DNA from 2 places in the Streptomyces sp. NPDC020489 genome. Region 1 is predicted to be linked to the other one. Evidence: predicted binding sites of a transcription regulator. Region 1 holds the regulator's gene; the other holds the start of a gene.

The links. The regulator HrcA, encoded in region 1, represses chaperone genes, less so after heat shock. The targets are predictions, from matches to a motif close to TTNGCACTCNGNNNNNCNGAGTGCNAA.
Region 2: a site for HrcA is predicted at 4,127-4,153, ahead of groL (chaperonin GroEL). Genes of this name have one in related genera too.

The regions. Positions count from the first base shown of each region.
Region 1 is NZ_JBIRUZ010000001.1:160,233-168,746, forward strand. Features, by position in the region: gene lepA (translation elongation factor 4) at 1-1, shown strand, start outside; gene ACH41F_RS00660 (AMP-binding protein) at 230-2,104, shown strand; gene hemW (radical SAM family heme chaperone HemW) at 2,617-3,849, shown strand; gene ACH41F_RS00670 (DUF3097 family protein) at 3,947-4,750, opposite strand; gene ACH41F_RS00675 (MBL fold metallo-hydrolase) at 4,782-5,513, opposite strand; gene hrcA (heat-inducible transcriptional repressor HrcA) at 5,664-6,680, shown strand; gene dnaJ (molecular chaperone DnaJ) at 6,681-7,817, shown strand; gene ACH41F_RS00690 (nitronate monooxygenase) at 7,953-8,514, shown strand, end outside.
Region 2 is NZ_JBIRUZ010000006.1:411,578-420,091, forward strand. Features, by position in the region: gene ACH41F_RS18980 (metallophosphoesterase) at 9-872, opposite strand; gene ACH41F_RS18985 (NADH:flavin oxidoreductase) at 999-2,180, opposite strand; gene groL (chaperonin GroEL) at 2,342-3,964, opposite strand; gene ACH41F_RS18995 (cold-shock protein) at 4,303-4,509, opposite strand; gene ACH41F_RS19000 (MoaD/ThiS family protein) at 4,951-5,226, opposite strand; gene thrC (threonine synthase) at 5,314-6,597, opposite strand; SAM riboswitch class I at 6,615-6,770, opposite strand; gene ACH41F_RS19010 (glucosyl-3-phosphoglycerate synthase) at 6,911-7,855, shown strand; gene ACH41F_RS19015 (trehalose-6-phosphate synthase) at 7,941-8,514, shown strand, end outside.

The sequences.
Region 1 (8,514 bases):
ACCGCGTACTTCCGCGTGAACAGGGGCCTGTCGCGTCCGAGCGCGATGGGCCCTACGCGTGCGTAACGTCGCGCACTGTAGGAAGTGACAGCCCGCCGCCCCTTACATAGGGGGCGGTCGCGCTCTAGTCTGATCTCCACTCGATGGTTACTCGTGAGTTAAACAACGCGCGAGAGCACACCAGCCGCACTGAGCAGCCGCCGCACTGTCGCGGGCCCCGGAGGATGTCGTGAGCGACACACAGACCCTGATCGAGAACCGTCCGCCGAGCGTGGCGACCCTCTTCCTGGAGCGCGTTTCGGCCACACCCGACGCCGAGGCGTACCGCTACCCGGTGCCCCCGGCCTCCGGTGAGGGTCCCGACGAGTGGAAGTCGCTGAGCTGGGGGCAGACCGCCGAGCGGGTCCACGCCATCGCCGCCGGGCTGATCGAGCTCGGGGTGCAGCCCGAGCAGCGGGTCGCCCTGTCCTCCGCGACCCGGATCGAGTGGATCCTCGCGGACCTCGGCATCCTGTGCGCCGGTGCCGCCACCACCACGGTGTATCCGCAGACCAACGCCGACGAGTCCGCGTTCATCGTCTCCGACTCCGACAGCCGGGTGCTGTTCGCGGAGAACGCCGAGCAACTGGCCAAGGCGCGGGACAAGCGCGGTGAGCTGCCCGACCTGCACCATGTCGTGGTCATCGACGCCGAGGGCGTGGAGACCGGCGACTGGGTGCTCTCCCTGGCCGAGCTGGAGGCCCGGGGCGCGGCCCGGCTGGAGAAGGAGCCCGACCTGATCAAGGAGCGGGTCGGCGCGATCACCAAGGACCAGCTCGCCACCCTCATCTACACCTCGGGTACGACGGGCCGCCCCAAGGGCGTCCGGCTCCCGCACGACAACTGGGCCTACATGGCCAAGGCCATCGCCGCGACCGGCCTGGTCGGCGCCGAGGACGTGCAGTACCTGTGGCTGCCGCTCGCGCACGTCTTCGGCAAGGTGCTCACCTCCGGCCAGATCGCGGTCGGGCACGTCACCGCCGTCGACGGCCGGGTCGACAAGATCATCGAGAACCTGCCGGTCGTCCAGCCGACGTACATGGCGGCCGTCCCCCGCATCTTCGAGAAGGTCTACAACGGCATCGCCAACAAGGCCCGCGCGGGCGGCGGCGCCAAGTACAAGATCTTCCGCTGGGCCGCCGACGTCGCCCGCGAGTACGCCAAGGTCACCCAGGACAACTTCCGCCGCACCGGCACCGCCAGCGCGCCCTTCGGCCTGGCCGCCAAGCACGCGGTCGCCGACAAGCTGGTGTACGCCAAGATCCGCGAGGCCTTCGGCGGCCATCTGCGCGCCTGTGTCTCCGGCTCCGTTGCCCTCGCCCCGGAGATCGGGTTCTTCTTCGCCGGCGCCGGCATCCACATCCTGGAGGGCTACGGCCTCACCGAGTCCTCCGCGGCCTCCTTCGTGAACCCGGGCGAGGCGTACCGCACCGGCACGGTCGGCAAGCCGCTGCCCGGCACCGAGGTGCGGATCGCCGAGGACGGCGAGATCCTGCTGCGCGGCCCCGGCATCATGGAGGGCTACCACGGGCTCCCGGAGAAGACCGCCGAGGTGCTGGAGGCCGACGGCTGGTTCCACACCGGTGACATCGGCGAGCTGTCGCCCGACGGCTACCTGCGGATCACCGACCGCAAGAAGGACCTGTTCAAGACCTCCGGCGGCAAGTACATCGCGCCGACCGAGGTCGAGGGCCAGTTCAAGTCGGTGTGCCCGTACGTGTCCAACATCCTGGTGCACGGCGCCGACCGGAACTTCTGCACGGCGCTCATCGCGCTGGACGAGGTGTCGATCCTCGGCTGGGCCGAGGAGAACGGGCTGGGCGGCAAGTCGTACGCCGAGGTGGTGGCCGCGCCGGAGACCGTCGCGATGATCGAGGGCTACGTCAAGGAGCTCAACGAGGGTCTCCAGCGCTGGCAGACCATCAAGAAGTTCCGCCTGCTGCCGCGGGACCTCGACGTGGAGCACGGCGAGATCACGCCGAGCCTGAAGCTGAAGCGGCCGGTGGTGGAGCGGGAGTACAAGCACCTGATCGAGGAGATGTACGCGGGGACTCGCGAGGCGTAGCGCGAGGGCGGCGGGCGGCGGGGCGCGTCGGCCGGTGGCGTCGTCGTGGCGGCGGCCGGTCGCGCGGTTCCCCGGGCGCCCGGGCAGTTGACGCGCGCTGCCTGCCCAGGCGACGGCGCCGGTCTCGCGCTCGCGGGTCGCGCCGGGCCCACTGGCCCGTGGGCCGCGCCGGGCTCACCGCTCCGCGGGTCGGGCCGGGCCCGCCGCCCCGTGGGCCGCGCCGGAGCCACCAGCCCGCTGATCGCGGACCGCGTCCGGCGTGGGCGGCGCACGGCTCCCGCCGAGCACCCCGCCCTGTCGATCGCGGAACGCGCCCGGACGGGCGGCGCGCGGCTCCCCACGGCTCCGGCCGAGCACCCCGCCCTGTTGACCGCGGAACGCGCCCGGACGGGCGGCGCGCGGCTCCCCCCGACCACCCCGCCCCGTCGATCGCGGAACGCGCCCCGACGGCCGCCGCGCGGCTCCCCGCCGCTCCCGCCGAGCACCCCGCCCCGTCCTGGACAATGGACGGCATGCCTTCCGCACTCCCCGACGGCGAGCCCGTCCCCGACGACGGTGCGCTCCCCGCGTCCGCGCTCGCCGGGGCCGCCGACCGCCCCCTCGGGTTCTACCTGCACGTTCCGTACTGCGCGACCCGCTGCGGCTACTGCGACTTCAACACCTACACCGCGACCGAGCTGCGCGGCACCGGCGGCGTCCTCGCCTCCCGTGACAACTACGCGGACACCCTGATCGACGAGATCCGCCTGGCCCGCAAGGTCCTCGGCGACGACCCCCGCCAGGTCCGCACGGTCTTCGTCGGCGGCGGTACGCCCACCCTGCTGGCCGCCGGCGACCTCGTCCGGATGCTGGCCGCGGTCCGGGACGAGTTCGGTCTCGCGCCGGACGCGGAGGTGACGACGGAGGCGAACCCGGAGTCGGTGGACCCGGCGTATCTGGCCACCCTGCGCCAGGGCGGCTTCAACCGGATCTCCTTCGGCATGCAGAGCGCCCGGCAGCACGTGCTGAAGGTGCTCGACCGCACCCACACCCCCGGCCGCCCCGAGGCCTGCGTGGCGGAGGCCCGCGCGGCGGGCTTCGAGCACGTGAACCTGGACCTCATCTACGGCACCCCGGGCGAGTCCGACGACGACTGGCGGGCGTCCCTGGAGGCGGCGATCGGCGCCGGACCGGACCACGTCAGCGCCTACGCCCTGATCGTCGAGGAAGGCACGCAGCTGGCCCGTCGTATCCGCCGGGGCGAGGTCCCGATGACCGACGACGACGTGCACGCGGACCGTTACCTGATCGCGGAGGACACCTTCTCGGCCGCGGGCTACGACTGGTACGAGGTCTCCAACTGGGCCACCTCCGACGCCGGCCGCTGCCTGCACAACGAGCTGTACTGGCGGGGCGCCGACTGGTGGGGCGCGGGGCCCGGAGCGCACTCGCACGTCGGCGGGGTGCGGTGGTGGAACGTGAAGCATCCAGGGGCGTACGCCGCCGCGCTGGCGGCGGGCAGGTCGCCGGGCGCGGGCCGCGAGCTGCTCTCCGAGGAGGACCGCCGGGTCGAACGGATCCTGCTGGAGCTGCGGCTCCGGGAAGGGGTCCCGCTGGACCTGCTGCGCGAACGGGGGCTCACGGCCGCCCGGCGCGCGCTGTCGGAGGGGCTGCTCCAGGAGGCGCCGTACGCGAGGGGACGTGCCGTCCTGACGCTGCGGGGGCGGCTGCTGGCCGACGCGGTGGTGCGGGACCTGGTGGACTGAGAGGCTGTGGGGCGGCTGCGGGTCTGTCGTGGCTGGTCGCGCAGCTCCCCGCGCCCCTGGGTGGGTGCGGTTCCCTCGGTCCCTGAGGGGCCCCGGGTCACGTCGTGACGAAATCGATCAGTTCTTCCACGCGGCCCAGGAGCTCCGGCTCCAGGTCCTTGTAGGAGTTCACTCGCTTCAGGATCGCCTGCCACACCGCCCCCGTGTTCTCCGAAGGCCACCCCAGCCCCCGGCATACGCCCGTCTTCCAGTCCTGGCCGTGGGGGACTTTCGGCCACCCGGCGATGCCCAGGGCCGACGGTTTCACCGCTTCCCAGATGTCGATGTACGGGTGACCGACGACCAGGGCGTGCTCGCTCGTCACCTGCTGTGCGATGCGCCACTCCTTCGTGCCCGGCACCAGATGGTCCACGAGGACCCCCAGGCGGGCGTCCGGGCCGGGCGCGAACTCGGCGACGATCGAGGGCAGGTCGTCGACCCCCTCCAGGTACTCCACGACCACGCCCTCGATGCGCAGGTCGTCGCCCCAGACCTTCTCCACCAGCTCCGCGTCGTGCCGGCCCTCGACGTAGATGCGGCCGGCGCGGGCCACGCGCGCGCGTGCCCCGGGGACGGCCACCGAACCGGAGGCGGTACGGCTCGGACGTGCCGGAGCGGCGGCCGAGGGGCGGACCAGCGTCACCACCCGGCCCTCCAGCAGGAAGCCCCGCGGCTCCATCGGGAACACCCGGTGCTTGCCGAACCGGTCCTCCAGGGTCACCGTGCCCGCCTCGCAGCGGATCACCGCGCCGCAGAACCCGGTGCCGGGCTCCTCGACCACCAGGCCGGGCTCCGCCGGGACCTCGGGGGCGGCCTTGGGCTTCTTCCAGGGAGGGGTCAGGTCGGCTGAGTACTGGCGCATTCGGATGACGATAGGAGAAGCGCCGGACCGCCTAGCGCGACACGCCGAAACGGGCGGCCAGCGCGTCCCGTTGCCCCCGGACGAACGCCGCGTCCACCACCGCTCCGTGACCCGGCACGTACAGCGCGTCCTCGCCGCCGAGGTCGAGGAGCCGGTCCAGCGCCGCCGGCCACCGGGACGGTACGGCGTCGGGGCCCGCCTGCGGTTCGCCGGACTCCTCGACCAGGTCGCCGCAGAAGACCACCTCCGGGGTGCCCGGCACCAGCACGACGAGGTCGTGGCCGGTGTGGCCGGGGCCGACGTTGGCCAGCAGGACCTGGCGGCCGCCGCCGAGGTCGAGGGTCCACTCGCCGGAGACCAGGTGGCGGGGGCGGGGCAGGGCGTCCAGCGCCTCGTCGGCGAGCCGCTCGTCCAGGCCGTTGCGGACCGCGTCCGCCCGCAGTTCCGCACGTGTCTGCTGCTGCTCGAGGAGCGCGTCCATGCCGACCGGCCCGAAGACCTCCGCGTCCGCGACGGCCGCTGCCCCGAACACGTGGTCGAAGTGGGGGTGGGTCAGCGCGAGATGAGTCACACGGTGGCCGGCCAGCGACTCCGCCTGGGCCCGCAGCCGCGCGCCCTCCGCGAGGCTCGACCCGGCGTCGATCAGCAGGGCGGTGTCCACCCCGACGACCAGCCCCGCCGTGCAGTCCCAGCCCGGCAGACGGCACCGGCCCACGCCGGACGCCAGCCGCTCCCACTCCAGCTCTTCCCAAGTCACCGTCATACCGCGACGCTAGCCGTACGCGGGGTCGCGGCGGGACCGTCCTTGCCGGGGCGGTACCCCACCGCCGTACACTGGCCGGGGAACGCTGGCACTCGGACGGACAGAGTGCCAGGCGGGGAGCCGAGGGAACGACATCTGGAGGTGCGCGCGATGCTGAGTGAACGCAGGCTTCAGGTGCTGCGTGCCATCGTCCAGGACTACGTCGGCACCGAGGAGCCGGTCGGCTCCAAGGCCCTGACCGAGCGACACAGCCTCGGCGTCTCCCCGGCGACGATCCGCAACGACATGGCCGCCCTGGAGGACGAGGGGTACATCGCCCAGCCGCACACCAGTGCCGGGCGCATCCCCACGGACAAGGGCTACCGGCTCTTCGTCGACAAGCTCGCGGGCGTCAAGCCGATGACCGCGCCCGAGCGGCGCGCCATCCAGAACTTCCTCGACGGCGCCGTCGACCTCGACGACGTGGTGGCCCGGACGGTACGGCTGCTCGCGCAGCTCACCCGGCAGGTCGCGGTGGTGCAGTACCCCTCGCTCACCCGGTCCACCGTGCGCCATGTCGAACTGCTCGCCCTCGCGCCCGCGCGTCTGATGCTCGTGCTGATCACGGACACCGGGCGGGTCGAGCAGCGGATGATCGACTGCCCGGCGCCGTTCGGCGAGAGCTCGCTCGCCGATCTGCGGGCCCGGCTCAACAGCCGGGTCGCCGGGCGGCGCTTCACCGATGTGCCCAGGCTCGTCGAGGACCTCCCCGAAGGCTTCGACCTGGAGGACCGGGGCACTGTCTCCACGGTGCTCTCCACCCTCCTGGAGACGCTCGTCGAGGAGAACGAGGAGCGGTTGATGATCGGCGGCACCGCCAATCTCACCCGCTTCGGACATGACTTCCCCCTCACCATCCGGCCCGTCCTGGAGGCGCTGGAGGAGCAGGTCGTGCTCCTCAAGCTGCTTGGCGAGGCCGGGGATTCGGGCATGACCGTACGCATCGGTCACGAGAACGCCTACGAGGGACTCAACTCCACTTCGGTGGTGTCGGTCGGCTACGGTTCGGGCAACGAGGCAGTCGCCAAGCTCGGCGTGGTCGGACCGACCCGCATGGATTACCCGGGAACGATGGGAGCGGTACGCGCAGTGGCACGGTACGTCGGACAGATCCTGGCGGAGTCGTAAGTGGCCACGGACTACTACGCCGTTCTCGGCGTGCGCCGCGACGCGTCGCAGGATGAGATCAAGAAGGCGTTCCGTCGGCTCGCGCGCGAGCTGCACCCGGACGTCAACCCCGATCCGAAGACCCAGGAGCGGTTCAAGGAGATCAACGCCGCCTACGAGGTGCTCTCGGACCCGCAGAAGAAGCAGGTCTACGACCTCGGCGGCGACCCGCTCTCGCAGGCCGGCGGCGGTGGCGCGGGCGGCTTCGGGGCCGGTGGCTTCGGGAACTTCTCGGACATCATGGACGCGTTCTTCGGTACGGCGTCCCAGCGGGGCCCGCGGTCGCGTACGCGGCGGGGCCAGGACGCGATGATCCGGCTGGAGATCGAGCTCGACGAGGCGGCCTTCGGCACCACGAAGGACATCCAGGTCGACACCGCGATCGTGTGCACCACATGCAGTGGTGAGGGCGCGGCGCCGGGCACCTCCGCCCAGACGTGTGACATGTGCCGCGGACGCGGTGAGGTGTCGCAGGTCACGCGGTCCTTCCTCGGGCAGGTCATGACCTCGCGGCCGTGTCCGCAGTGCCAGGGGTTCGGGACGGTCGTCCCCACGCCGTGCCCCGAGTGCGCGGGCGACGGGCGGGTCCGCTCCCGGCGCACCCTGACCGTGAAGATCCCCGCCGGTGTCGACAACGGCACCCGGATCCAGCTCGCGGGCGAGGGCGAGGTCGGGCCCGGTGGCGGTCCCGCCGGCGACCTGTACGTCGAGATCCACGAAATGCCGCACTCGCAGTTCCAGCGCCGGGGCGACGACCTGCACTGCACGGTCACCATCCCGATGACCGCGGCCTCGCTGGGCACGAAGGTGCCGCTGGAGACGCTGGACGGTCTGGAGGAGGTCGACATCCGGCCCGGTACCCAGTCCGGCCAGTCGATCCCGCTGCACAGCCGCGGCGTCACGCACCTGCGCGGTGGCGGTCGGGGCGACCTCATCGTCCACGTCGAGGTGCAGACGCCGACGAAGCTGGACCCGGAGCAGGAGCGGTTGCTGCGCGAGCTGGCGAAGCTGCGCGGCGAGGAGCGGCCGCAGGGCCAGTTCCAGCCGGGGCAGCAGGGGCTGTTCTCGCGCCTGAAGGACGCGTTCAACGGTCGCTGACCGTCGGGTGGCGGGGGCTGGGACCGACCGGCTCGGGGCCGGTCCCCAGCCCCCTCGCCCACGGCCTGTTCCTCTGGACTATGCCGCTCGTGGGCCGGATTCGGTCCTGTCCGGTGGACGTGGCACCATGCGGGCATGTCCTCCGCGCTGACCGATCTCTTCCCCCATCCGATCGTGCAGGCCCCCATGGCGGGCGGCGTCTCCGTGCCGCGTCTCGCCGCCGCCGTGTCCGACGCCGGGGGGCTCGGATTCCTCGCCGCCGGGTACAAGACGGCGGACGGGATGTACCAGGAGATCAAGCAGCTCAGGGGCCTGACCGGGCGGCCGTTCGGGGTCAACCTGTTCCTGCCGCAGCCCGAGTACGCCGACCGCGGCGCCGTCGACGTCTACGCCCACCAGCTGGCCGGCGAGGCCGCCTGGTACGAGACCGAGCTCGGGGACCCCGACAGCGGCCGCGACGACGGCTACGACGCCAAGCTCGCCGTCCTGCTCGACAACCCGGTGCCGGTGGTCTCCTTCCACTTCGGCGTGCCGAGCGCCGACGTCCTCGACTCCCTGCGCCGCGCCGGCACCTTCACCCTGGTCACCGCGACCACCGCCGAGGAGGCCCTCGCCGTGCAGCGCGCCGGCGCCGACGCGGTCATCGCGCAGGGCGTGGAGGCCGGCGGACACCAGGGCACCCACCGTGACATCCCGG
Region 2 (8,514 bases), on a different contig from region 1:
GAAGGCCGTCAGTCGCCGTACCGCTCGACGAGGGAGCGCACCGTGTCCTCGTCCAGCTCGTAGACCGTCTCGTGGGCCCGGGGGTCACGGGCGTGGAAGGTGTGGAACAGCGGACTGACCGGGCCGCCGAGGACGACCAGGGACGCCGAGGCCCCGCGCACCGCGCGTTCCGTCCCGGGGGCCGTGGTCAGGTCGATGCGGTTGACCACGCCGGGTGTCACCCACACCGGGACCGACTCCAGCAGGCCGCAGAGCTGGAGGTGGAAGTGGCCGGTGAGCACGACCCGGACGTCGGTGCCGCGGATCACGGCGGCCAGGTCGACGGGGTCGCGCAGCCCGAAGAGCTGCTGGAGGGGGTTGTCCAGCGCGAAGGGCGGGTGGTGGAAGGCGAGGACGGTGCCGTGCGGCGCCGGGGTCGCCAGGACCTCGCGGAGCCAGTCCAGCTGGACGGCGCTCAGCTGCCCGTGCACCTGCCCCGGCACGAGCGAGTCCAACGTGACGAACCGCCACCCCGCCACGGTGCTCACCGCGGCCCGCTCCCCCGCCGCCGACTCCAGCACCCGGCCGGGCGCCGGATGCCCGCTGCCCAGCACCTCGGCGAACGCCGCACGCTCGTCGTGGTTGCCGGTCGTGTAGAAGACGGGCACGTCCCCCTTGCCCCGGGCGAACTCCCCGACCAGCTCCCGTACGGCCCGGTACGCCTCCACGGTCCCGTCGTCGGCGAGGTCCCCGGTGACGACGACGGCGTCGACGCCTTGCACATGCCGGAGTTCGGCGAGCATGAGGCGCAGCGAGTCGTGGGCGTTGACGCCGTGCCGGTTGGGGGCGTCGGCGCGTGCGAGGTGGGTGTCGGAGAGATGAAGGATTCTCATCTTGCGCAAGCTAGCGCGAGTTGCCGTGCGTTCTCAGGTGTTTTCAGCCTGTCCGGCGGGTGCGGACGAGGTGCTGCGGGCCGGCGGGGGCCCGGGGGCGCGCGCCCCCGCCGGCCCGCGGCGGGGTCAGCTCAGCGAGCGCAGCGCCGCCGCGTCGTACGGCTTCAGCTCGTCCGTCCGGCCCGCCAGCACCTTCGCCGCCCACTGCGGATCCTGGAGCAGCGCGCGGCCGATGGCGACCATGTCGTACTCCTCGCGCTCCAGGCGGTCCAGGAGGTCGTCGATGCCGCGCACCGGGGAGCCCTCGCCCATGAAGCCCTTGATGAAGTCGCCGTCGAGACCGACCGAGCCGACGGTGATGACCTGCTTGCCGGTGAGCTTCTTGGTCCAGCCGGCGAGGTTGAGGTCGGCGCCGTCGAACTCGGGCAGCCAGTAGCGGCGGGTGGAGGCGTGGAAGGCGTCGACGCCCGCGGCGGCCAGCGGCGCGAGGATGGCCTCCAGCTCCTGCGGGGTCTCCGCGAGCCGGGCGTCGTAGGCCTCCTGCTTCCACTGCGAGTAGCGGAAGATGATCGGGAACCCCGGCGAGACGGTCTCGCGCACGGCGGCCACGAGCTCGGCGGCGAACCTCGTCCGGGCGACCGCGTCACCGCCGTAGGCGTCGGTGCGCCGGTTGGTGCCCGCCCACAGGAACTGGTCGACCAGGTAGCCGTGGGCGCCGTGGATCTCGACACCGTCGAAGCCGATGCGCTCGGCGGCGGCCGCGGCCTCGGCGAAGGCGCCGATGACGTCGTCCAGGTCGCGCTGGGTCATCGCCCGGCCGGTGGGCTCGTCGGCGCCGGGGCGCAGACCGGAGGGGCCCATGGAGGGGGCGTCCGGGACGGGGCCCTTGCCCGGGGTGCGGGTCATGCCGATGTGCCACAGCTGCGGGACGATCGTGCCGCCGGCCGCGTGCACGTCCGCGGCGACCTTCGCCCAGCCCGCGAGCTGCTCCTCGCCGTGGAAGCGCGGGACGCGGTTGCTCTCGCCCGCCGAGTCGTGACCGACGTAGGTGCCCTCGGTGACGATCAGGCCGACCCCGGCCGCCGCCCGGCGCGCGTAGTACGAGGCCACGTCAGCGCCGGGCACGCCGCCCGGGGAGAACATGCGCGTCATGGGCGCCATGGCGATGCGGTTCGGGATGTCGAGGCCGTTGATCGAGATCGGCCGCGAGAGGACCTCGGCGGCGCGGGTGGGGGCGGGGGCGGTCACGTGGGGGCTCCTCGGGGACGGACGGGCCGGGGCGATACCGGCTGGTATGTGCACGCGCATGAACACTACGCACGCTTCAACCGCCGCAGCCACCGCGCTCGTCCCGAAGACCCTGTGATCCCGCACACGCCGGACAGCGGGCGGACGGGGAACGCCCGAGGGCGGCACCCCTTGGGGTGCCGCCCTCGGAACGAAGGACAGGCGATCAACCGTCAGGTCGATCAGAAGTCCATGTCACCGCCCGGCATGCCGCCACCGGCAGGCGCGGCGGCCTTCTCCGGCTTGTCGGCGATGACGGCCTCGGTGGTGAGGAAGAGCGCGGCGATGGAGGCGGCGTTCTGAAGAGCGGAACGCGTCACCTTCGCCGGGTCGATGATGCCGGAGGCGATCATGTCGACGTACTCACCGGTCGCGGCGTTCAGGCCGTGGCCGACGGGCAGGTTGCGCACCTTCTCGACGATGACACCACCCTCGAGACCACCGTTGACGGCGATCTGCTTGAGCGGGGCCTCCAGCGCCAGCTTGACGGCGTTGGCGCCGGTCAGCTCGTCGCCCTCCAGGTCCAGCTTCTCGAAGACCGAGGAGGCCTGGAGCAGGGCCACGCCACCACCGGCGACGATGCCCTCCTCGACGGCCGCCTTGGCGTTGCGCACGGCGTCCTCGATGCGGTGCTTGCGCTCCTTGAGCTCGACCTCGGTCGCGGCACCGGCCTTGATGACGGCGACGCCACCGGCGAGCTTGGCCAGGCGCTCCTGGAGCTTCTCGCGGTCGTAGTCCGAGTCGCTGTTCTCGATCTCGGCGCGGATCTGGTTGACCCGGCCCTGGACCTGGTCGGCGGAGCCGGCACCGTCGACGATGGTGGTCTCGTCCTTGGTGATGACGACCTTGCGGGCGCGACCCAGGAGGTCCAGGGTCGCGTTCTCCAGCTTGAGGCCGACCTCCTCGGAGATGACCTCGCCGCCCGTGAGGATGGCGATGTCGCCGAGCATGGCCTTGCGGCGGTCACCGAAGCCCGGGGCCTTGACGGCGACGGACTTGAAGGTGCCGCGGATCTTGTTGACGACCAGGGTCGACAGGGCCTCGCCCTCGACGTCCTCGGCGATGATCAGCAGCGGCTTGCCCGACTGCATGACCTTCTCCAGGAGCGGGAGCAGGTCCTTGACGGAGCCGATCTTGGAGTTGGCGATCAGGATGTACGGGTCGTCGAGCGACGCCTCCATCCGCTCCATGTCGGTGGCGAAGTACGCCGAGATGTAGCCCTTGTCGAAGCGCATACCCTCGGTGAGCTCAAGCTCCAGACCGAAGGTCTGGGACTCCTCGACGGTGATGACGCCTTCCTTGCCGACCTTGTCCATCGCCTCGGCGATGAGCTCGCCGATCTGGGTGTCGGCGGCGGAGATGGAGGCCGTGGAAGCGATCTGCTCCTTGGTCTCGACATCCTTCGCCTGCTCGAGCAGGGCACCGGAGACGGCCTCGACGGCCTTCTCGATACCGCGCTTGAGAGCCATCGGGTTGGCACCGGCGGCCACGTTGCGCAGACCCTCGCGCACCAGGGCCTGGGCCAGGACGGTCGCGGTCGTCGTGCCGTCACCGGCTACGTCGTCGGTCTTCTTCGCGACTTCCTTGACCAGCTCGGCGCCGATCTTCTCGTACGGGTCCTCGAGCTCGATCTCCTTGGCGATGGACACACCATCGTTGGTGATCGTGGGGGCGCCCCACTTCTTCTCGAGGACGACGTTGCGGCCCTTGGGGCCGAGCGTCACCTTCACGGCGTCCGCGAGCTGGTTCATGCCGCGCTCGAGGCCGCGCCGCGCCTCCTCGTCGAACGCGATGATCTTGGCCATGTGAAGTGGTCCCTCCAGGACTGGGGGTGATTCCTTCGGACCGCGCCCGCGCCCGCGACGGACGGCTCGCACACCTCGTGGTTCCTTGCCCCACCTGGCTTGCGGGCCTCACCGACCCGGTCCTCGTTGTCACTCTCACCTTCAGAGTGCTAACGCCAATGATTAGCACTCGACCCCGTCGAGTGCAAGCGCCTCTCCGGGATCGTCCAGGCCCCGCACGGGCTCCGGGCAGGCGCGGAAGGGTCTGCGGGCACGCCGAAGGGCCCGCACCCATGACTCCCCATGAGGTGCGGGCCCTTCGAAGAAGAACGTCGCTGCTAGTTCAGTCGGCGCGTGCTTCAGCCGGTCGCCAGTCGGACCATGTCCGCCTGCGGCCCCTTCTGGCCCTGCGAGATCTCGAAATCGACCCGCTGACCCTCTTCCAGGGTGCGGTAGCCGTCCATCTGAATCGCGCTGTAGTGGACGAATACATCCGCACCACCGTCGACCGCGATGAAGCCGTACCCCTTCTCCGCGTTGAACCACTTGACGGTGCCCTGAGCCATGCCTAACTCCCCTATTACTGGCCCTTGCACAGATCCACACTTCGCGGATCCGGGTCAGACCTCACCCCCCACGGATTGGGGGCGTGCGCCGGAACGCGTCGACCGCGGCTGAATGTATCTGTCCAACTGCCGTCTGCAACAGGTCAATCGGACGAGAATTCTGGACGCGAAGGGTCCGGAATGTAGTGAGAATTCGCCCGAACTCGGGGCAAGTCGGGCTCCACAAATGGCGCAAAATTCGCAGAAGAACCGCACACTTTGGCTGCTTCTCATCGCCTGCGAAGCAGGAACTCATATGCGGCTGGCATGAGGAGTGGAGCGGGTTCCCCAACTGTACCGCGCTCAACCATAGAGAATTGCCCCCTCCGCTTCTCTCACGGAGGGGGCAATTCGATGAACACTCGGTAATCGGCGTTACCCAGGGTAACGAAAGGAGGCCGGTCAGCCTCCCGCGACCGCCGGGATGATCGAGACGCCGGCCCCGTCCGGAGTGGCCGTCTCCAGGCCCTGCTCGAAGCGGACGTCGTCGTCGTTGACGTACACGTTGACGAACCGGCGCAGCTTGCCCTGGTCGTCGAGCACGCGTGCGGCGATACCCGTGTGGTTCTTCTCCAGGTCGGCGATGACCTCGGCGAGGGTCGCGCCCTCGGCGGTCACTTCGGCCCGGCCACCCGTGTAGGTGCGCAGGATGGTGGGGATGCGGACGTTGACGCTCACGTGGAAACCTCCGGTCGGGATGACGCACCCAGGGGCGCGGGGAACTGCGCGGCCGGCCCCGCGGGCCCGCAGACGAACAACTACCTGTCAGGCGAGCCCAGCCTCGCGGAAGGAGTCGAGGCTGGGGCGGATGGTCGCGGTCAGACCCGTACCCGCCACCGCGTCCAGCGTCTTCAGTCCGTCGCCGGTGTTCAGGACGACGGTCGTCAGCGCCGGGTCCAGCAGCCCGCTGTCGATCAGCTTCTTCGTGACACCCACCGTCACGCCACCCGCCGTCTCGGCGAAGATGCCCTCGGTCCGCGCCAGCAGCTTGATCGCGTCGACGACCTGCTCGTCGGTGACGTCCTCCACCGCGCCGCCGGTCCGGCGCGCGATGTCGAGCACGTAGGGGCCGTCGGCGGGGTTGCCGATGGCGAGGGACTTGGCGATGGTGTTCGGCTTCTGGGGACGGACGACGTCGTGGCCCGCCTTGTAGGCGACCGACACCGGCGAGCACCCCTCGGCCTGGGCACCGAAGATCTTGTACGGCCGGTCCTCGACGAGCCCGAGCCTGATCAGCTCCTGGAGCCCCTTGTCGATCTTCGTGAGCTGCGAGCCGGAGGCGATGGGCACCACCAGCTGGTCGGGCAGCCGCCAGCCGAGCTGCTCGCAGATCTCGTACGCCAGGGTCTTGGACCCCTCCGCGTAGTAGGGCCGCAGGTTGACGTTGACGAATCCCCAGCCCTCGCCGGCCGGGTCGCCGATCAGCTCGGAGCAGAAGCGGTTCACGTCGTCGTAGTTGCCCTCGATGCCGACGAGCTCGCCGCCGTAGACCGCGGCCATGACGACCTTGCCCTGCTCCAGGTCGTGCGGGATGAACACGCAGGACCGGAAGCCGGCGCGGGCGGCGGCGGCGCCGACGGCACCGGCGAGGTTGCCGGTGGAGGAGCAGGACAGGGTGGTGAAGCCGAAGGCGCGGGCGGCCTCCAGGGCCTGGGCGACGACACGGTCCTTGAAGGAGTGCGTCGGGTTGCCGGAGTCGTCCTTCACGTACAGGCCGCCGGTGACGCCGAGCTCGCGGGCCAGGTTGTCGGCCTTGACGAGCTGGGTCCAGCCGGGGTTGATGTTGGGCTTGTCGGCCACGTCCGCGGGGACGGGCAGCAGGGGCGCGTAACGCCAGATGTTCGCGGGTCCCGCTTCGATCCGCTTGCGGAGGTCCTCGGTGTCGTAGGCCGAGAAGTCATAGGCGATCTCGAGCGGGCCGAAACACTCCTCGCACGCGAAGACCGGGCCGAGGGGCACGCGGTGACCGCACTCGCGGCAGCTGAGAGCCGCGGCGGGGCCGAGGTCTACGGTGGTTTCGGTGGTGCTTGCAACAGTCTGCGCAGCCATGGAGGCGAGGCCCTTTCTCCTCATCTTCCTCACGACGCATCTCGCCGTGAGACGGATTTGGCACCTTCCCTAGTCGGGAGCCTCGCTGAGCGATCAACAGTGATCTACGAGAACCGACTGGAGGGTTGCCGGGGCTTCATCGGGCCGTATCCCTCTGCCCCTCTGGATGAGCGGTATGAAGTTGTGTGAACGGCGGGCCACCCTGGACATGCGATGGTCATCCGCGTTGTTCAAGACTGTAACCGACGACCAGGACAGTTGAGAGAGTCGTCCGAACCGCGAGATGGATCACACACGTTAGGAGCCGCGCACTGTGCTGAACGAAGTCGAGCGCTGGCTGACCACCCGGTCCTGGTCCCTGACCGATCGCCCGCTCCACCAGATCCTGGCGGCCAAGCAGCGCACGGGCCAGTCGGTCAGTGTGGTGCTGCCCGCGCTCAACGAGGAGGAGACGGTCGGTGACATCGTCTCCGTGATCCGCCACGACCTCGTGCTCCAGGTCCCCCTGGTCGACGAGATAGTCGTCGTCGACTCGGGCTCCACCGACCGTACGGCCGAGGTCGCCGCGGCGGCCGGCGCGACCGTGGTGCACCGCGACGAGATCCTGCCCCGGATCCCGGCCGTGCCCGGCAAGGGCGAGGTGCTGTGGCGGTCGCTGCTGGTGACCCGCGGCGACATCGTCTGCTTCATCGACGCCGACCTGAGGGAGTTCTCCTCCGACTTCGTCTCCGGGATCGTGGGCCCGCTGCTCACCGACCCGGGCGTCCACCTCGTCAAGGGCATGTACGACCGTCCGCTCGGCGGCGCGGCGGGCCAGGGCGGCCGGGTCACCGAACTCATGGCCCGCCCGCTGCTGAACATGCACTGGCCGCAGCTGGCCGGGTTCGTGCAGCCGCTCGGCGGCGAGTACGCGGCCCGCCGCTCCCTGCTGGAACGGCTGCCGTTCCCGGTCGGCTACGGCGTGGAGCTCGGCATGCTCGTGGACGCGCTGCACCTGGTGGGCCTGGACGCGCTGGCCCAGGTGGACGTGGGTGTCCGCAAGCACCGCCACCAGGACGGCCAGGCCCTCGGCCGGATGTCCGCCGCGATCTACCGCACGGCCCAGCTGCGCCTGGCCCGCGGCCACCTCATCCGCCCGGCCCTGACCCAGTTCGAGCGCGGCCAGGACGGCTTCGAGCCCCGCACGCACTCTGTGGACACCGAGGAGCGGCCGCCGATGGCGGAGATCGCGGAGTACGCCTCCCGGAAGGTGGCCTGACCTCGGGCGGGTCACGGCGGGCACGGTTCCGTATACGGCGAACCCGTACGTTTGAGCGTTTACGGGTCGGGCTAGGTTGAGGCGTATGGCTTCCACGCAGTCTGACCAGGGTGCCCGAGTGCTCGTCGCGTCCAACCGCGGCCCGATCTCCTACGAGGTGCGGCAGGACGGCACGCTGTCCGCCAAACGCGGCGGCGGCGGGCTGGTCTCCGGACTCTCCGCGATCGGGTCGGACGCGGACTCCCTGTGGGTGTGCTCGGCGCTCTCCGACGGGGACCGCGAGGCGGTCCGGCGCGGCGCGGGCGAGGCAGGGGTCCGCATGCTCGACATCCCCGCCGACGTGCACGCCGACGCGTACAACGGCATCGCGAACTCGGTGCTCTGGTTCGTCCACCACATGCTGTACCAGACCCCGCTGGAGCCGGTCTTCGACGCGGAGTTCCGGCGCCAGTGGGCGTCCTACGAGACGTACAACCGCGCCTTCGCCGAGGCGCTCGCCCAGGAGGCCCGCCAGGGCGCCGCGGTCGTGGTGCAGGACTACCACCTGACGCTGGTGCCCGGGATGCTCCGCGAGCTGCGCCCGGACCTGCGGATCGGCCACTTCTCGCACACCCCCTGGGCGCCCCCGGAGTACTTCCGGATGCTCCCCGACGACGTGG